Linked DNA regions of Halioglobus japonicus. The protein of the gene in region 2 interacts with the protein of the main gene of each other region in a pairwise test. Links are inferred from orthologs where the notes say so. Each region holds a gene or a part of one and is shown on either strand. Other genes may lie near its edges. The genes, in order: BST95_RS01055 and BST95_RS11735.

Region 1 (3,142 bases), 2.3 Mb from region 2 along the record:
CACACTAGTGTGGGTGAATGCCGCGGGGTTAATCAGAATGAAGTTCACGCCTTCGTGGCGGGCGTCCTGGACGCGCTCGACCAGCTCGTACTCGGCGTTGCTTTGTACATAGAGCAGGTGGTGGCCTTTGTCGCGGGCTTGTTGCTGTAGCGTCTGGTTGATATCAGACAGCGTGGTGCTGCCGTAAATCTCCGGCTCGCGTTCACCGAGCAGGTTCAGGTTGGGGCCGTGCAGGACAAGTATGGTGGCCATGTTGGGTTCTCAGGCGCTATTTATTGCAGCAGTGTGGCGTAATATCGACATTTTGTCCACGTCTTTGGTAAAAATCGGCATTTTGCCAGCATTTAGCAGCGCGATAGCGGAAGTTAGCAATATTTAGGAAGTTGTGGGCTTCTCCGGGCTGTTGCTGGGCGGTTTCGGGGAAGAAGAACGATCTTCTCTGAAACCGCGCGTAAAGTCAGCTAACATGCCGACAAGTGCGGGCTATTTGCCAGAAACGGCGTTCAGGGCATCGATGACCAGTTGGTCGGTGAGGATTTGCGGCAACAGAAATGGTTCGCCGGCCCCCAGGGGCGGGTACATCACGTACAGGGGAATGCCGGTACGGCCGTGACTGGCGATAAATTCGGCGATCTCGGCGTCATAATTGGTCCAATCGGCGACCATATAGGTGACGCCGTGGTCGGCGAAGGCAGCGGTGATGTCGTCGGTGAACAACACTGCCCGCTCATTGGCGAGGCAGGTAATACACCAATCGGCGGTCACATCCACAAATACGGGCTTGCCGGCGGCGCGCAATTCTTCAAGCGTTGGCTCAGACCAGGCTACCCGGCCCTCGCCCAGTGAGGCTTGGCCGCCTCGCACTGGGTCGAGGTTGTCGATGCTCGCCAGGGCAATGGCGCTGATCACAGCTGCGGCCGCCATCCAGCGGCGCTTACCGCCCTGTTGCCACAGCCACAGCCCCAGGGTGAGCAATAGCGCACCGCAAAGCACGGCCGCCATGGTATTGACACCAGTCTGGCGACCCGCCACCCATACCAGCCAGATGGCTGCGCCATAGAGGGGAAAGGCCAGGAATTCCTTAAGGGTTTCCATCCAGGGCCCGGGCGCGGCATTAGCGCACGGGCGCCACCGCTGTAGCTGAACAACAACAGTGGGGCGGCCATGCCGACACCCAGGGCGGCGAAGACCGACAGTCCCACTACCGGTGGTTGGGTGACGGCAAACCCCAGGGCGGTGCCCATAAAGGGCGCCGTGCAGGGGCTGGCCACCACCACCGCCAATACGCCGGTGAAGAAGCTGCCGCTGAGGCCGCCGCGGTCTGCCAGTGAACTGCCGGTATTCATCAGATTACCGCCGAGGCTGACCAGCCCCGACAGTGACAGGCCCATCACCAGGAACAGGTAGGCCAGCGCGATCACAAAACCCGGCGACTGCAACTGGAAGCCCCAGCCGACGGCGCTGCCCGCCTGTTGCAGGCCGATGAGTACAGCGGCGATCGCCACGAAGCTGATCACCACGCCGGCGGTATACAGCCAGCTGTGCAGGTGGCGGTCCTCGTCAGTGCTCTGGGCGAAACTGAGTACCTTGAGCGACAGGATCGGGAAGACACAGGGCATCAGGTTGAGAATGGCGCCACCGAGAAAGGCCAGCAGCATCATGTAGGGCAGCGAGCCCAGGCCCTGGGCCGGGCTGGCGCCATCGCTCTGGGGCGCACTCTTCTGTGTAGTGACGACGCTGGCTTTGCGCGCTGGCGGCGTGGTTTCGGTGACGGTGCCAGCGTCTGGTGCCCAGCTGAAAAACTGTTTGCGCGGTGGGTAGCACAGGCCCGCATCTGCGCAGCCCTGGGACGTGACGGTCAGCTGTACGGTGTCGTCCCCCTGGCGCTCGGCCTCTACGGTGACGTCGGCCTGGTTGTAGTAGACGGTGACATCACCGAAGAACTCATCGGTGCGGTCTATGCCCTGGGGGAGTTGGCCCTGGAGCGCCAGTGCGCCCTCGTCATCCTCACCCTGGAATTTGAACGCGTGCTGATACAGGTAGTAGCCGTCGGCGATCTGCCAGTAAAAGCGCAGGCCCTCATCACTGGGTTCGACCTCCAGTTGATACGCTTCCTCAACCGGCAGGAAGTCCGGCTGCTCCGCCGCGAACGGATTGTTGGTGCCGGGTAACTGGGCCTGAGAAAAAGTGGATGTAAGAAGTAGCAGTGTGGCCAGTAGCAGGCGCATAGTGGTTCCGTATGTTGTGGCCCCGTCGGCACCGTGCCGGCGGTTCTGGGCCTAAATTCTATCAGTCAAAGGCCCGTGGCCCAATTCGCTGGCTGAGCGAGCCAACCGTGGTGTAGTCTAGGACGCCTTTTCGCGTAAATAGTTTCCTTTGGAGTCACCGTGTTGTTTCGAACTCGCGTTTTCGCGGCAGTGCTCGCCGCTCTGCCGCTGGTAGCCACCGCTTCTTCACTGACGATAGACGATGCCTGGGTCAGGGCCCTGCCGCCGGTGCAGAAGACAACCGCTGCCTATTTATCGCTGTCCAATAGCGGCAGCGAGCCCGCGGAAGTGGTCGCCGCCACAGTATCCGGCGCCGGCAAGGTGGAAATCCATACCACGGCCGAGGTCGACGGCCTGCTGCGGATGATGGAATTGACTACACTGACAGTAGCCCCTGGCGACACGGTTGCGCTTGCCCCTGGGGGGACGCACCTTATGCTGTTCGATCTTGAGGCCATGCCCCAGCCGGGCCAGACCCGCACCCTGTGTCTGACCTTTGCCTCGGGAGAAGAGCTGTGCACTGAGGCCGAAGTGCGCAAGAGCGCGGCCAGCGCGGGCGATCATCACCACCATCATCACTGACAGTAGAGACTAGGGTATGAGTGCAGTAAGAGACACCTTGGACGAATGGCGCGACAGCCTGTTGAACGTTTTGCCCGAGAAGGGCCCCGGCAAGTGGATTCTCTTGGCCGTACTTGTGTACGCGCTGATCATCCTGGTGCTGGCCATTTACTGGAGTGGCACGCCGGATCGCTTCGATCCGCGCGAGAAGGCTGCCGAATACGCCGCGACAGACGGCGGTGAAGTCGTCACCGGTTCAGTGACGACGGCGGCCTTAATGGGTGTGATGGAAACCTTGCTGGACAAACCCGGTG
Region 2 (3,315 bases):
GGGATCCGGTAGAAAATGCGTCGTTTATGCCCTGGCTGGCAGGGACGGCACTTATTCACTCGCTGGCGGTGACCGAGAAGCGAGGCCTGTTCAAGAGCTGGACGGTACTGCTGGCGATCTTCGCCTTTTCGCTGTGTCTGTTGGGTACCTTCCTGGTGCGCTCCGGGGTGATTACCTCGGTGCACGCCTTCGCCAACGATCCCGAGCGCGGCGTCTTTATTCTGGTATTCCTGGCCATTGTGGTCGGCGGGTCACTGACCCTGTACGCGCTGCGCGCGCCGGCCGTGGCCAGCCGGGTAACGTTTGCCTGGGTGTCGCGGGAATCCCTATTGTTGCTCAACAATGTCGTGTTCTTGGTGGCAACGCTGACAGTTTTGTTCGGTACCTTGTTCCCGCTGCTGATGGATGCTCTGGGCGGTGGTAAGTACTCGGTGGGGCCACCTTATTTTAACGCGGTATTTGTGCCGCTGATGGCGCTGTTGGTGCCCTTTATGGGGGTGGGCCCGATTTCCCGGTGGAAGAAAGACACGCCGGCGCGGTGGCGCAGTGAATTGTTGCTGCCCCTGGCGGTGGCCGTGGTCTGCGCTCTGACCCTGCCGCTGTTCGGCGCAGATTACAACCTGTGGGTGGCGCTGGCGGTGCTGCTGGCAGGGTGGTTGGTGTTCGGTTTGGCCAGAGACTGCTGGAACCGGGTGAAAACTGCCAGCGATATTGGCCGCGGATTCCGCCGTCTGCCTGCCAGTTACTGGGGGATGGTGACCGCCCACCTGGGCTTTGCCGCATGCATCGTCGGCGTTGTTGCCACCAGTCAGTACAGTGTTGAACACGACCTCAAAATGCAGCCGGGCGACGTGGAAACGGTCGCCGGTTATGAGTTCCGCTTTGTCGAAGTTGCGCCGGTTCGCGGCCCCAATTACGTCGCCGATGAGGCCCGCTTCGAGGTGAGTCGCGATGGCAAGTTTGTGGCCCGGTTGGCGCCCCAGAAGCGCCGCTACCTCGCCGGTGGCTCGATCATGACTGAGGCGGCCATCGATCCCGGCCTGTTCCGCGACCTCTACGTGGCCATGGGTGAGCCCATTGGTGCGGACGGTGCGTGGGCCATCCGCCTGCACTACAAGCCGATGGTGCGCTGGATGTGGCTGGGCGCCATACTGATGGCACTGGGTGGCTTTACGACCGTGGCAGACAAGCGCTATCGCACTCGCAGGGCCGTGACTGCACCTGTCTCTGGAGCCCAGTATGCCGGCTAGATTAAAGCTGTTTTTGCCGCTGATTTTGTTTGCGGTGCTGGCAGCGTTTCTGCTCCGTGGCCTGCAACTGGATCCTACGGAATTGCCCTCGGCCTTGATAGATCAGCCCTTGCCCGCGTTTTCTCTGACTGCGTTGGGGAGTGGCGAAGCGCTCACCCGTGAATCTGTGACCGGCCAGGTGGCACTGTTTAATGTGTGGGCCACCTGGTGTGTGTCCTGTCGGGTGGAACACCCTTACCTGACCGACCTGGGTGCCGCCGGTGTAGCTATTTATGGCGTTAACTACAAAGACGATGACGCCGCTGCCATCACCTGGCTGGAGCAGCTCGGCGATCCCTATATTCTCAGCATCGCCGACCGCGAGGGCACTCTGGGGCTGGATCTGGGGGTCTACGGCGCCCCTGAAACCTACCTGGTGGATGCAGCCGGTGTTGTGCGTTATCGCCATGTGGGTGTGGTTGATGAGCGGGTCTGGACCACGATTCTGGCGCCCATTTACCGGGAGCTGGGTGGACAGGGAGGCCCTCAGTAATGCGTTTTGTTATTGCCTTGTTGGTGTTTGTCAGTATTGCTGCCCAGGCGGTGATCGAAACCTATGAGTTCAGCGATCCGGCGTTGGAAGAACGCTATCGGCAGCTCAGCGCCGAATTGCGCTGCCCCAAGTGTCAGAACCAGAATATTGCCGATTCCAATGCGCCGATTTCCCAGGACTTGCGCCGGCTGCTCTATGAGCAACTGGAGGCAGGCGCATCCGACGAGGAAATTCTTGAGTACATGGTCGCGCGCTACGGCGAGTTTGTGCGCTATCGGCCCAGCTACGATGGCGCCACCCTGATTCTGTGGCTGGCCCCCCTGGGGTTGCTGGTGCTCGCGCTGGTGGGTGTGGTGGCGACCCTGCGTGGGCGCCGCAGCATGAGTGAGGAAGCGCTGCTTGACCCCGGTCAGCAGCAGCGACTGGATGAACTACTGGAGCAGGCAGGGCAGGATAAATGACGCTGTTTTTGGCGGGCTGTGTTGCCCTGGTCTTGTTGTCGGGGCTGTTCTACCTGCGCCCGCGCGCCGTTGAGAGCAGTGCCGAGGACCTGCAGCAGGCCAATCTCGAAGCGTATCGCCTGCGCCAGCAGGAGCTGGCCGAAGAGGGTGCTAGCGACCTTTTGGACGACGCCAGGTTGCGCCTGCTGGAAGACGATGAGTCTGCCATCGGCGAGACTGCTACCGCGCCGGACGTTGGGCGTTTTCCCGCCTGGGTCCTACTGCTGGCCCTCGCGGTATTCAGCGGCGGTGTTTATCTCCAGCTGGGTGCCATTGCGGATGTGCAGATCACTAGCGAATTGCGCGGTCTGGGCGATCAGAGTTCGCCGGAGCAAATGCAGTCGCTGATACGCTCCATCGAATCTCGCGCTGCTTCGCGCCCGCAAAATCTGCACTACCGGGCTTTGCTGGGCCGTTATTACATGGGACAGCAGGACTACCCCAAGGCAGCTGAGGTCTACGACGCGCTGTCGATGGCGGCACCCGAAGATGCCCAAGCGCTGGCCTACGCGGCCCAGGCACACTATCTGGCGGCGAATCGACAGCTCGACGACAGTGCACGGATGCGCGCCGAGCGCGCGCTGGCCATAGACCCGCACAATCGCACGGCGCTGGGGCTGTTGGGAATGGCCTCTTACGAACAGGCGCAGTACCGTGCTGCCGTGGAGTATTGGCAGCGATTGATCGCTGTAGAGCCGCCCGGTTCGGAAGCAGCCCGCATGATCGAGGGCATTATCAATCAGGCCCGTGCCAAGCTGGGTGAGCCGGTACCGGAATTGCCTGAGCCAGAGGTCGCGGCGGTATCGGGTGCCGGCGTATCGGTGCGGGTGGTTGCTCCGGAGGGGGCCGGCATTGCCCCCGGTGACAGCGTGTTTGTGCTGGCGCGCAACGCGGAGTCTGACAGCCGTATGCCAATTGCAGTACAGCGTCGCAGTGGCGCTGAATTGCCACTCGAATTGCGCCTGGACGATGGCAGTTCCATGGCTGGACAGAAGCTGTCAGAAGCTGCTTCGGTCGTGGTTGTCGTCCAGGT

Evidence for each region.
Region 1: the proteins of BST95_RS11735 (region 2) and BST95_RS01055 interact in binary tests that used the Escherichia coli proteins (3 or more experiments, as listed by UniProt). The link is inferred for Halioglobus japonicus from one-to-one orthologs.

Annotation. Positions count from the first base shown.
Region 1 is NZ_CP019450.1:212,457-215,598, reverse strand. Bases 68-2,893 are described here. They hold BST95_RS01055 (protein-disulfide reductase DsbD family protein), read right to left. Parts: upstream 2,229-2,893; coding sequence 906-2,228; downstream 68-905. Other genes in these bases: BST95_RS01045 (DUF2333 family protein), read left to right, coding at 2,866-2,893; BST95_RS01050 (copper chaperone PCu(A)C), read left to right, coding at 2,388-2,849; BST95_RS20235 (thioredoxin family protein), read right to left, coding at 484-924; aroQ (type II 3-dehydroquinate dehydratase), read right to left, coding at 68-252. Outside these bases: more of aroQ, read right to left, coding at 1-67; more of BST95_RS01045, read left to right, coding at 2,894-3,142. UniProt on the Escherichia coli protein: Required to facilitate the formation of correct disulfide bonds in some periplasmic proteins and for the assembly of the periplasmic c-type cytochromes.
Region 2 is NZ_CP019450.1:2,472,048-2,475,362, forward strand. Bases 12-3,010 are described here. They hold BST95_RS11735 (DsbE family thiol:disulfide interchange protein), read left to right. Parts: upstream 12-1,239; coding sequence 1,240-1,782; downstream 1,783-3,010. Other genes in these bases: BST95_RS11730 (heme lyase CcmF/NrfE family subunit), read left to right, coding at 12-1,250; BST95_RS11740 (cytochrome c-type biogenesis protein), read left to right, coding at 1,782-2,243; ccmI (c-type cytochrome biogenesis protein CcmI), read left to right, coding at 2,240-3,010. Outside these bases: more of BST95_RS11730, read left to right, coding at 1-11; more of ccmI, read left to right, coding at 3,011-3,315. UniProt on the Escherichia coli protein: Involved in disulfide bond formation. Catalyzes a late, reductive step in the assembly of periplasmic c-type cytochromes, probably the reduction of disulfide bonds of the apocytochrome c to allow covalent linkage with the heme.